Regions from separate parts of the Enterobacter sp. JH25 genome, predicted to be linked through region 3. Evidence: predicted binding sites of a transcription regulator. Region 3 holds the regulator's gene; each other region holds the start of a gene.
What was found. The regulator CRP, encoded in region 3, controls carbon source genes, mostly activating them, when cyclic AMP is high. The targets are predictions, from matches to a motif close to ATGTGANNNNNNTCACAT.
Positions count from the first base shown of each region.

Region 1 (3,202 bases), 1.9 Mb from region 3:
GAGAGGGGATAGAACGTAGGCCGGGTAAGGCGAAGCCGCCACCCGGCTATTTTTTTAACTCTCGATACCTTTACTGCGCAGGTAATCTTCGTAGTTACCGGTGAAGTCCACCACGCGCTCTGGCGTGATTTCGATCACGCGGGTCGCCAGGGAGCTGACGAACTCACGGTCGTGAGAGACGAAGATCAGGGTGCCCTGATACATTTCCAGCGCCATGTTCAGGGATTCGATCGATTCCATATCCAGGTGGTTGGTTGGTTCGTCCATCACCAGGATATTCGGTTTTTCCATCATCAGCTTGCCGAACAGCATACGGCCCTTTTCACCACCGGAGAGCACTTTGGCGGGCTTTTTGATGTCGTCCTGGCTGAACAGCAGACGCCCCAGAATGCTGCGTACCGCCTGCTCGTCGTCGCCTTCCTGCTTCCACTGGCTCATCCAGTCGAAGACGGTCAGATCGTTTTCGAACTCATATTCATGGTCCTGCGCGTAGTAACCAATCTGCGCGTTTTCAGACCATTTCACGGTACCGTTATCCGGTTGCATTTCGCCCACCAGAGTTTTCAGCATAGTGGATTTACCCACGCCGTTGGCACCCAGGATAGCAATCTTCTCGCCCACTTCCAGCAGCAGGTTGAAGTTTTTGAACAGCGGGCCTTCATCGAAGCCTTTGGTGAGGGCTTCCACTTCCAGCGCGTTACGGAACAGCTTCTTGTCCTGCTCGAAGCGAATGAACGGGTTCTGACGGCTGGAGGCTTTTACCTCTTCCAGCTTGATTTTGTCGATCTGACGGGCACGCGACGTTGCCTGGCGCGATTTAGAGGCGTTAGCGCTGAAGCGGCTCACGAAGGATTGCAGGTCCGCAATCTGCGCTTTCTTCTTGGCGTTGTCGGCAAGCAGACGTTCACGCGCCTGGGTTGCCGCCGTCATGTACTCATCGTAGTTGCCCGGATAAACGCGCAGCTCGCCGTAATCCAGATCCGCCATGTGGGTACACACCATGTTCAGGAAGTGACGGTCGTGCGAGATGATGATCATGGTGCTGTCGCGATCGTTCAGGGTCTGCTCCAGCCAGCGGATGGTGTCGATGTCCAGGTTGTTGGTCGGTTCGTCGAGCAGCAGGATGTCCGGGTTAGAGAACAGCGCCTGCGCCAGCAGCACACGCAGCTTCCAGCCTGGCGCAACTTCGCTCATCGGACCATAGTGCTGTTCAACAGGAATGCCGACGCCCAGCAGCAGTTCGCCCGCACGCGCTTCCGCAGAGTAGCCGTCCATTTCGCCATATTGCGTTTCCAGGTCGGCCACTTTGTAACCGTCTTCTTCGCTCATCTCAGCGAGACCGTAGATACGATCGCGCTCCTGCTTCACTTCCCACAGCTCCGCATGCCCCATGATCACGGTGTCGAGCACGGTGAACTCTTCGAAGGCGAACTGATCCTGACGCAGCTTACCGATACGCTCGTTCGGGTCGAGCGACACGTTGCCCAGCGTCGGCTCCAGGTCACCGCCGAGGATCTTCATAAAGGTGGATTTTCCGCTACCGTTGGCACCAATCAGGCCGTAACGGTTGCCGCCGCCAAATTTGACGGAAATATTTTCGAACAGCGGCTTACTGCCAAACTGCATAGTGACGTTGCTGGTAACTAACACGGAGAGATTCCTGCGAAAAGTGTGATAAACGCGGCATTATGCCACAATTCCGAATTGAGATCCTGTGTTGCGGTAATCCACTAAACTTTAACAAAATCGAAAAAAATGTGATTTCGTACACATCTGAATTCCCAGTTAACGGGAATGCACATATAATGCGCTCCCATTACAGATTCAGACTTCTCAACTCATCGCCAGAATGGCTTAGATACCTCGCATAACATGAACATGAAATTAACAACGCTTTTTGCGGCGGCGTTAGCCGTAGTAGGTTTTTGTAAGACCGCGTCTGCGGTGACGTATCCCCTGCCGACAGACGGAAGCCGTCTGGTGGGTGAAAACCAGGTGGTGACAGTTCCGGAAGGTAACACTCAGCCGCTGGAATACTTCGCGGCGCAGTATCAGCTCGGCCTGTCTAACATGCTGGAAGCGAACCCGGGCGTTGACCCGTATCTGCCGAAAGCGGGTACCGTACTCAACATTCCACAGCAGCTGATCCTGCCGGATACCGTGCACGAAGGTATCGTGATTAACAGCGCCGAAATGCGTCTGTATTACTACCCGAAAGGCACCAACACCGTGATCGTTCTGCCTATCGGTATCGGTCAGCTGGGTAAAGACACCCCGCTGAACTGGACCACCAAAGTGGAGCGTAAGAAAGCGGGCCCAACCTGGACGCCGACCGCCAAAATGCACGCTGAGTACATTGCTGCCGGTGAACCGCTACCGGCGGTTGTGCCTGCTGGCCCGGATAACCCGATGGGTCTGTACGCGCTGTACATTGGCCGTCTGTATGCCATCCACGGTACTAACGCCAACTTCGGTATCGGCCTGCGCGTAAGCCACGGCTGCGTACGTCTGCGTAATGAAGACATCAAATTCCTGTTCGATAACGTGCCGGTCGGTACGCGCGTGCAGTTCATTAACGAACCGGTGAAAGCGACGTCAGAGCCGGACGGCAGCCGTTACATTGAAGTGCATAACCCGCTGTCCACCAGCGAAGATCAGATCAACAACAACGAAATCGTACCGATTAAGCTGACCAGCGCGGTGCAGTCCGTTACCTCTCAGGCGGATGTTGACACGACCATCGTTGATCAGGCGATTCAGAACCGTTCCGGTATGCCGGTGCGTTTGAACTAATCGCGAGCACGAACAAAGCGGGCCTCAAGGCCCGCTTTTTTTTATCCGTTATTCACAATTACGATGCCGCCATGGTCATAGCGATAGTGACAATGGGCGTACTCCAGCGGCGTACCATCTTCCAGATAGATCACCTGCTCGACCTCCAGCACCGGGTCGGTTGGCTCACAGACCAGATGCTGCATATCCAGCGCACTGGGCTTCAGCGCCCGCACCACACGATACGATCCCATGATCTTCAGCCCCAGCGTCTCCTGCACATACCGGAATACCGAACTTTCAAGATGGGTTTTGTTCAGGCCGGGCACCAGATTGAGCGGCATCACCGTGGCGTCCAGGGACATCGGCTCACCGTTGAGTAAACGCAGACGGATGAAGTCATAGATCGGCGTATCCGGATTTATCATCA
Region 1 covers NZ_CP091319.1:1,424,442-1,427,643, reverse strand. Annotated here, with positions in the region: gene L2Y28_RS06770 (ABC-F family ATPase) at 55-1,650, opposite strand; gene ldtB (L,D-transpeptidase) at 1,873-2,793, shown strand; gene L2Y28_RS06760 (GntR family transcriptional regulator) at 2,835-3,202, opposite strand, start outside.
Region 1: the regulator CRP is predicted to act here: its motif matches at 1,756-1,773, upstream of ldtB (L,D-transpeptidase).

Region 2 (3,202 bases), 2.0 Mb from region 3:
CCCTGATGGCGATCTTCAACGCGGAAGATCAGGAAGTCTATATTGCCGACTATGAACACCTCGGCGTTTATGCGTGCCGTATTATTGTGCCGGGTATGTCGGACATCTATCCGGCAGAAGATCTGTGGCTGGCGAACAACAGCATGGGCGCGCATCTGCGTGAAACCCTGCTGGCCCTGCCGGGCAGCGAGTGGGATAAAGAAGATTATCTGAACCTGATCGCCCAACTGGACGAAGAAGGACACGATGATTTCACCCGCGTACGCGAACTGCTGGGTCTGGCAACCGGAAAAGATAACGGCTGGTACACGCTGCGCATCGGCGAGCTAAAAGCGATGCTGGCGCTGGCGGGCGGCGATCTGGATCAGGCTTTGGCCTGGACCGAGTGGACGATGGAGTTTAACCAGTCCGTCTTCTCCGCCGAGCGCACTAACTATTACCGTTGCCTGCAAACGCTGCTCCTGCTTTCTCAGGAAGACGACCGCGAGCCATTGCAGTATCTGAACGCCTTCGTCCGCATGTACGGTGCAGATGCCGTTGAAGCTGCCAGCGCGGCGCTGAGCGGTGAAGAACCGTTCTATGGCCTGCAAGCGGTTGACAGCGATCTGAAAGCCTTCCCGGCGCATCAGTCACTGCTGAATGCGTATGAAAAATTGCAGAAGGCTAAAGCCGCTTACTGGTCAAAATAAGCGCATATAACATTAATGGCTGTAGGCGTATTCAATCGCCTGAGCTATATTACGGGGCAATTTCATTGCCCCTTTTTTTTATTTTTCCGCAATGACGTTTAATTGTAATAATTAAGTTAACCACGGGTAAATATAAAAACGCTTACCTGGCTTTACTGTTACTAATTCTAATAAATACTCCATTTTAATTAACTGTTCCACGGGAGGCTGAAGGAAAAAATTCAACTCTTTTCATAACTTTTAAAATTTATTTTTATACGGATAATCAAATACTTACTCCGCTTTTGCTGTAAAACCACACACACTGCGGGCCTATAGGCCAGGCGAGATATGATCTATATCAATTTCTCTTCTATAATGCTTTGTTAGTATCTCGTCGCCGACTTAATAAAGAGAGAGTTAGTGTGAAAGCTGACAACCCTTTTGATCTATTACTCCCCGCTGCGATGGCGAAAGTTGCCGAAGAAGCGGGTGTCTACAAAGCAACGAAACATCCGATGACGACGTTCTTTCTGGCCATTACGGCTGGGGTGTTCATCTCCATCGCTTTCGTCTTCTATATCACAGCCACCACCGGCACTGCCGGGATGCCTTTCGGCATAGCGAAACTGATTGGTGGTATTTGCTTCTCACTGGGCCTGATCCTCTGCGTCATCTGCGGCGCCGACCTCTTCACCTCAACGGTGCTGATTGTTGTGGCAAAAGCCAGCGGAAGAATTACCTGGGGTCAACTGGGGCGCAACTGGCTCAACGTCTACGTTGGCAACCTGATTGGCTGTCTGCTCTTTGTTCTGTTGATGTGGCTTTCTGGCGAGTACATGACCGCCAACGGCGGCTGGGGGCTTAACGTCCTGCAAACCGCCGACCACAAAATGCACCATACATTTATCGAAGCCGTTGCTCTCGGCATCCTTGCAAACCTGATGGTCTGCCTGGCGGTCTGGATGAGCTACTCTGGTCGTAGCCTGATGGATAAAGCCATGATTATGGTTCTGCCGGTTGCGATGTTTGTTGCCAGCGGCTTTGAGCACAGTATTGCGAATATGTTCATGATCCCGATGGGGATTGTTATCCGCAACTTTGCAAGCCCGGAGTTCTGGACTGCTGTTGGTTCAACCCCGGAAAGTTTTTCACACCTGACTATTATGAATTTCATTACTGATAACCTGATCCCCGTCACTATCGGGAACATTATCGGTGGGGGTCTGTTAGTTGGGTTGACATACTGGGTCATTTACCTGCGTGGCGGCGATCATCATTAATGGTTGTCTCAGGCAGTAAATAAAAAATCCACTTAAGAAGGTAGGTGTTACATGTCCGAGCTTAATGAAAAGTTAGCCACAGCCTGGGAAGGTTTTACGAAAGGTGACTGGCAGAATGAAGTCAACGTCCGTGACTTCATTCAGAAAAACTATACCCCGTATGAAGGTGACGAATCCTTCCTGGCTGGTGCGACTGATGCAACCACCAAGCTGTGGGACAGCGTAATGGAAGGCGTTAAACTGGAAAACCGCACTCACGCGCCAGTTGATTTTGACACCTCCGTTGCTTCTACCATCACTTCTCACGATGCTGGCTACATCAACAAAGCCCTTGAGAAAATCGTTGGTCTCCAGACTGAAGCACCACTGAAACGCGCAATCATCCCGTTCGGTGGCATTAAAATGGTTGAAGGTTCCTGCAAAGCGTATAACCGCGAGCTGGACCCAATGCTGAAAAAAATCTTCACCGAATACCGTAAAACCCATAACCAGGGTGTATTCGATGTTTACACCAAAGACATTCTGAACTGCCGTAAATCTGGCGTTCTGACCGGTCTGCCAGATGCCTATGGCCGTGGCCGTATCATCGGTGACTACCGTCGCGTTGCGCTGTACGGTATCGACTTCCTGATGAAAGACAAATACGCGCAGTTCGTCTCTCTCCAGTCTGACCTGGAAAACGGCGTAAACCTGGAAGCGACTATCCGTCTGCGTGAAGAGATTGCTGAACAGCACCGTGCGCTGGGTCAGATCAAAGAGATGGCGGCTAAATACGGCTGTGATATCTCTGGTCCTGCAACCAACGCTCAGGAAGCTATCCAGTGGACCTACTTCGGCTACCTGGCCGCGGTTAAGTCTCAGAACGGTGCAGCAATGTCCTTCGGCCGCGTATCCACCTTCCTGGATGCGTATATCGAACGCGATATCAAAGCAGGCAAAATCACCGAGCAAGACGCTCAGGAAATGATTGACCACCTGGTCATGAAACTGCGTATGGTTCGTTTCCTGCGTACTCCAGAATATGATGAGCTGTTCTCTGGTGACCCAATCTGGGCAACCGAATCTATCGGCGGTATGGGCGTAGATGGCCGTACTCTGGTAACCAAAAACAGCTTCCGCTTCCTGAACACCCTGTACACCATGGGTCCTTCTCCGGAGCCGAACATCACCGTTCTGTGGTCTGAAAAACTGCCACTGAACTTCAAGAAATTCGCCGCTAAAGTGTCCATCGACACCTCTTCTCTGCAATAC
Region 2 covers NZ_CP091319.1:1,548,333-1,551,534, reverse strand. Annotated here, with positions in the region: gene ycaO (30S ribosomal protein S12 methylthiotransferase accessory factor YcaO) at 1-689, shown strand, start outside; gene focA (formate transporter FocA) at 1,094-1,951, shown strand; gene pflB (formate C-acetyltransferase) at 2,003-3,202, shown strand, end outside.
Region 2: the regulator CRP is predicted to act here: its motif matches at 1,018-1,035, upstream of focA (formate transporter FocA).

Region 3 (3,202 bases):
GATCTGGGTAAACACATCAGCTATTTTGGCCCGGAGGCGAATGACTTCGGCCTGCTGGAGCAAACCTTCCGTGAATACGGGCAAAGCGGTACCGGGCAGTCCCGCAAGTATCTCCACACCTACGATGAAGCCGTGCCCTGGAACCAGGTCCCCGGCACGTTCACGCCCTGGCAGCCGCTGCCGGAACCGACTGACGTGCTGTTTTACGAAGGATTGCACGGCGGCGTGGTGACGCCTCAGCACGACGTGGCGCGCCACGTGGATTTGCTGGTGGGGGTGGTGCCGATTGTTAACCTTGAGTGGATCCAGAAGCTGACGCGTGACATGAGCGAGCGCGGCCATTCGCGAGAGGCGGTCATGGACTCGGTGGTGCGCTCCATGGAAGATTACATCAACTTCCTGACGCCGCAGTTCTCCCGAACCCACATTAACTTCCAGCGCGTCCCCACCGTGGACACCTCCAACCCGTTCGCGGCAAAAAGCATCCCTTCCCTGGACGAGAGCTTTGTGGTGATCCACTTCCGCAACCTGGAAGGCATTGATTACCCCTGGCTGCTGGCGATGCTACAGGGTTCGTTTATTTCGCACATGAATACGTTAGTGGTGCCCGGGGGAAAAATGGGGCTGGCAATGGAGCTGATCATGACACCGCTGGTGCAGCGGCTGATGGAAGGAAAGCAAATCGCGTGAGTTGTTTTGCCCGGTGGCGCTGCGCTTACCGGGCCTACGGGCGTGCTTTTGTAGGGCGGGTAAGCGAAGCGCCACCCGCCAAAAATTAAGCCTCGATCACTTCATACGAATGGGTGATGTTTACCGCTTTCTCCAGCATTAGCGCCACAGAGCAGTATTTCTCCGCTGACAGGTCAACCGCACGCGAGACCGCCGCATCCTTCAGTTCTTTGCCGGTGACGATAAAGTGCAGATTAATATGCGTGAACAGACGTGGCGCCTCTTCGCGACGTTCTGACGTCAGCTTCACTTCACAATCGGTCACGTCATGACGGCCTTTTTGCAGGATCGACACCACGTCGATCGCACTGCATCCACCTGCCGCCATCAGCACCATTTCCATCGGGCTTGGAGCTTTATCGCCGGAGTTCCCATCCATCAAAACCTGGTGCCCGGAAGCAGACTCGCCCAGGAACGTTAACCCTTCAACCCATTTCACACGCGCTTGCATATTCACTCACTCCAACGTTGCATTTTTTATGACAGATTACGTGTACGTTACATTTCTCGCAACGGAAGGCGACCTGCGTCATGCTGAAGCGAGACACCAGGAGACACGCGGCGAAAGCTATGCTAAAACACTCTGGATGCTACAGTAATACATTGACGTTACACATGTATGCAGAGGACATCAAACTTTACTGGCTGCGAAACGTTACGACAGCCGACTTCCCAGGTATGGGTAAGAATTCGATTGCAACCCCAGAGTCCGGATGCATCTTATGACTCTGGTGACAGCTTATAACAGAGGATAACAGCGCATGGTGCTTGGCAAACCGCAAACAGACCCGACTCTCGAATGGTTCTTGTCTCATTGCCACATTCATAAGTACCCATCAAAGAGCACGCTGATTCACCAGGGTGAAAAAGCGGAAACGTTGTATTACATCGTTAAAGGCTCGGTGGCCGTGCTGATCAAAGATGAAGAAGGGAAAGAGATGATCCTTTCTTATCTGAACCAGGGCGATTTTATCGGTGAACTGGGCCTGTTTGAAGAAGGCCAGGAACGTAGCGCCTGGGTTCGTGCAAAAACAGCATGTGAAGTGGCTGAAATTTCTTACAAGAAATTCCGTCAGCTGATTCAGGTCAACCCTGACATCCTGATGCGTCTTTCTTCCCAGATGGCACGCCGTCTGCAAGTGACCTCTGAGAAGGTGGGTAACCTCGCCTTCCTGGACGTGACCGGTCGTATCGCGCAGACTCTGTTGAACCTGGCGAAACAGCCAGACGCCATGACCCACCCTGACGGTATGCAAATTAAAATTACCCGCCAGGAAATCGGTCAGATCGTCGGCTGCTCCCGTGAAACAGTGGGCCGTATCCTGAAGATGCTGGAAGACCAGAACCTGATCTCCGCCCACGGTAAAACCATCGTGGTTTACGGGACCCGTTAATTCCGGTAAAACGGCGTGCCGCCGCAGGGTGGCACGCCGTTTTTGTCTCTACTCCTTATGTGGCGCAGGCTGATCTATCACCCGGAAGTTAACTACGCACTGCGACAAACGCTGGTGTTGTGTCTTCCCGTGGCCGTGGGCCTGATCCTCGGACATCTTCAGCAAGGCCTGCTGTTTTCCCTCGTGCCCGCCTGCTGCAACATTGCCGGTCTGGACACCCCGCATAAACGCTTTTTCAAACGCCTGATTATTGGCGGCTGCCTGTTTGCCGGCTGTAGCCTTGCCGTGCAACTCTTACTGGCCCGCGACATTCCTCTGCCGCTGATCCTGACCGTGCTGGCGATGACGCTTGGCGTAACCGCTGAAATCAGCTCGCTGCACGCCCGCCTGCTTCCCGCGTCGCTGATTGCCGCCATCTTCACCTTAAGCCTTGCGGGCAATATGCCGGTGTGGGAGCCATTGCTGATCTACGCCCTCGGCACGCTGTGGTACGGGCTGTTTAACTGGTTCTGGTTCTGGTTGTGGCGGGAACAGCCGCTTCGCGAATCCCTGAGCCTGCTCTACGTGCAGCTTGCTGAATACTGCGAAGCAAAATACACCCTGCTCACGCAACATACCGACCCGGAAAAATCCCTGCCGCCGCTGCTGGCACGCCAGCAAAAAGTGGTGGATCTGATCAGCCAGTGCTATCAGCAGTTGCACATGCTTGCCGCCAACAAAAATCATGAATATAAGCGGCTGCTGCGTACCTTCCAGGTCGGGCTGGATTTGCAGGAGCATATTTCCGTCAGCCTTCATAATCCGGAAGAGGTGCAAAAGCTGGTGGAGCGCAGCCATGCGGAAGCGGTGATCCGCTGGAACGCGCAGACCGTCGCGGCGCGCCTGCGGGTGCTGGCTGACGATATCCTCTATCACCGCTATCCGACGCGCTTTAACATGGACAAACAGCTCGGCGCGCTGGAAAAGATTGCGCGTCAGCACGCGGATAACCCGGTCGGGCAGTTTGCCGCCTGGCATTTCAGCCGCATCGCCCGGGTGTTGCGCACCCAGCGCCCGCTTTATACCCGGGACCTGATGGC
Region 3 covers NZ_CP091319.1:4,266,000-4,269,201, forward strand. Annotated here, with positions in the region: gene L2Y28_RS20615 (phosphoribulokinase) at 1-690, shown strand, start outside; gene L2Y28_RS20620 (OsmC family protein) at 776-1,180, opposite strand; gene crp (cAMP-activated global transcriptional regulator CRP) at 1,491-2,123, shown strand; gene L2Y28_RS20630 (YccS/YhfK family putative transporter) at 2,181-3,202, shown strand, end outside.

Region 4 (3,202 bases), 1.2 Mb from region 3:
TGTCAGATCGACGTTGGTGATGCGCAGCGTAGGGGCCTGCTCATTCAGCATCAGCCTGCGGGCAGCCTCGCGGAAGCTGTCGTCCTGCATACATTCATTTATGTGCGCGTAGCCGGCAAGGTAGCCCAGATACGCCAGGAAGGAGTGGCTGCCGTTCAGCATCCGCAGCTTCATCTGCTCCCAGGGCAGGACATCCTCAACCATCTGTACGCCTGCAACCTCCCATTCCGGACGCCCGGCGACAAAGTTATCTTCCACTACCCACTGAATGAACGGTTCACAGCTGATGGCGCAGGGATCTTCAACGCCAAGTTCCTGGGTGATTTCCGCGAGTGAGGCGTCAGTGGCGGCGGGCACGATTCGGTCGACCATGGTGCCAGGGAAGCTCACGTGCGCCTCGATCCATCCGGCCAGCTCTGCGGAACGCTTTCCGGCCATGCCGAGAACGGCATTTTTCACCACGTGGCCGTTATCGGGAATGTTGTCGCAGGAGAGCACGGTAAACGCTGGCAGGCTGCGCTCGCGGCGGCGATGAAGCGCTTCGACCAGAATACCCGGCGCGGAATGCGGCTCAGACGGATGCTCAAGATCGTGCAGAATGCGGCTGTTGTGCATATCCAGTTTCCCCGTCGCCGGATCGATGCAGTAGCCTTTTTCGGTAATGGTGAGGGAGACAATGGCCACCTGCGGTTCGCAGAACTTCTCAATAATGGCTGCCAGCGAGTCGAGTTTTGCGTTCAGGCACTCTTTTACCGCACCGATAATAATGGGCTGATTGCCTTCGGCACCTTTCTCCAGCACGGTAAACAGATGATCCTGCGCGCGGAGCTGGCGCATGAGAACATCGCCGCTAAAGAGGCTAATCTCACAAATACCCCAGTCGCCTCCTTTGGCGTTCAGCACCCGGTTTGTTAACAACGCCTGATGCGCCCGGTGGAACGCGCCAAAGCCGAAATGGACGATGCGGGAGCGTAACTGCTCGCGATCGTAGCGGGGCTGCTGGACATGAGCAGGAAGCGCGGTGGAGGCAATAGTCTTCATGTAGTACACACCTGATTAACCATTAATTAACAATGCCAGTGTAAAGTTATATGACAACAAATTAAATTGGTAAGCCGTAAATATCCCGGTTATGTGAGTTTGATCAATCAATGTCGCGCGCTGTGTTGACCACTTCGATTAAACATGTATGGTAGTCGTCATTGAGGTAATCCATATTGGTATAACAACTTGAGAGGGTGGGGCAATGGAACAAACCTGGCGTTGGTACGGGCCGAACGATCCGGTTTCTCTTGATGATGTGCGTCAGGCTGGCGCAACGGGTGTGGTCACGGCGCTGCATCATATTCCGAACGGTCAGGTGTGGCCGGTGGAGGAAATCCAAAAGCGTCAGGCACAGCTGGCAGAGAAGGGTCTAACCTGGTCTGTCGTGGAAAGTATTCCGGTTCACGAAGATATCAAAACCCACTCCGGTGAGTGTGAAACCTGGATTGCGAATTATCAGCAGAGCATTCGTAACCTGGCGGCCTGCGGTATTGATACCGTCTGCTATAACTTTATGCCAATTCTGGACTGGACGCGTACCGACCTGGAATATGAAATGGCCGATGGTTCGAAGGCGCTGCGTTTCGATCAAATCGCTTTTGCGGCTTTCGAGCTGCACATTCTGAAGCGTCCGGGGGCGGAAGCAGACTACACCGCCGAAGAGCAGCAGCAGGCGCTGGCGTGGTTCAATGCCGCCAGTGAAGCGGACATTGAGAAGCTGGTTCGCAATATTATCGCGGGCCTGCCGGGGGCGGAAGAGGGCTATACCCTCGATCAGTTCCGCGCGCGCCTGGCGGAATATGGCGATATCGATAAAAACCAGCTGCGTGAAAACATGGCGCACTTCCTGCGCGCTATTGTGCCGGTGGCAGAAGAAGCGGGCGTGCGGCTGGCGGTCCATCCGGACGATCCTCCGCGCCCAATCCTCGGCCTGCCGCGTATCGTGTCGACCATTGAGGATATGCAGTGGCTAAAAGAGACGGTAGACAGCATCTACAACGGCTTTACCATGTGTACGGGCTCTTACGGCGTGCGTGCGGATAACGATCTGGTGCGGATGATCGAAACCTTTGGGGATCGCATTCATTTCACTCACCTGCGTGCAACCTGCCGTGAAGAGAATCCAAAAACCTTCCATGAAGCAGCCCACCTTGGCGGCGACGTGAACATGGTTGCGGTGGTGGATGCCATTCTCTCTGAAGAAGTACGTCGTAAGCAGGCGGGGGATGTACGTCCTATCCCGTTCCGTCCGGATCACGGGCATCAGATGCTGGACGATCTGCGCAAGAAAACGAATCCAGGGTATTCGGCGATTGGCCGTCTGAAAGGGATGGCGGAAGTGCGCGGTATCGAGCTGGCGCTGAAAATGACGAAGTATCCAGAGCTTCTGTAAGCCTGATTGCCCGGTGGCGCTACGCTTACCGGGCCTACGAAAAACCGGCTCTGAGGCCGGTTTTTGTGTTTTTGTAGGCCGGGTAAGGCGCAGCTGCCACCCGGCAAACGCCACAATCAGTCAGCGCGACCCATATAGCGTTTTTCTTCGATATGGATACGGATTTTCTCGCCCGCTGACAGGTATTCTGGCACCTGTACGACCAGACCGGTAGTCAGGGTAGCCGGTTTGTTACGCGCGCTTGCAGACGCGCCTTTGATGCCCGGTGCCGTTTCAACGATTTCCAGATCAACGGTCTGCGGCAGCTCCAGCGCCAGCAGCACGCCATCCCAGGTCAGCACCTGCATGTCCGGCATTCCACCTTCAGGAATAAACAGCAGCTCTTCTTCGATCTGATCTTTGGTGAAGATATACGGGGTGTAATCTTCTTTATCCATGAACACGTATTCGTTGCCGTCAATGTAGGAGAAATCAACGTAGCGACGGGTCAGGGTCACGGTATCCACGATATCGTCGCCTTTAAAACGTTCTTCCACTTTCAGGCCGGTACGGACATCGGAGAAACGCATTTTATACAGCGTTGCTGCGCCACGGGCGCTGGGTGCCTGAATGTCGATATCTTTCACAATCAGCAGTTTGCCGTTGTAATTCAGTACCATACCTTTCTTGATTTCGTTCGCTCTTGGCATTGCAGTAATCCTGTTTACGGGAGGTAAAAAATATCGCGCCAAATTACTCGCGCGCGGCCTTTCAGGCAAGCGGAAT
Region 4 covers NZ_CP091319.1:3,039,366-3,042,567, reverse strand. Annotated here, with positions in the region: gene L2Y28_RS14570 (mannitol dehydrogenase family protein) at 1-1,041, opposite strand, end outside; gene uxuA (mannonate dehydratase) at 1,247-2,437, shown strand; gene yeiP (elongation factor P-like protein YeiP) at 2,554-3,126, opposite strand.
Region 4: the regulator CRP is predicted to act here: its motif matches at 1,133-1,150, upstream of uxuA (mannonate dehydratase).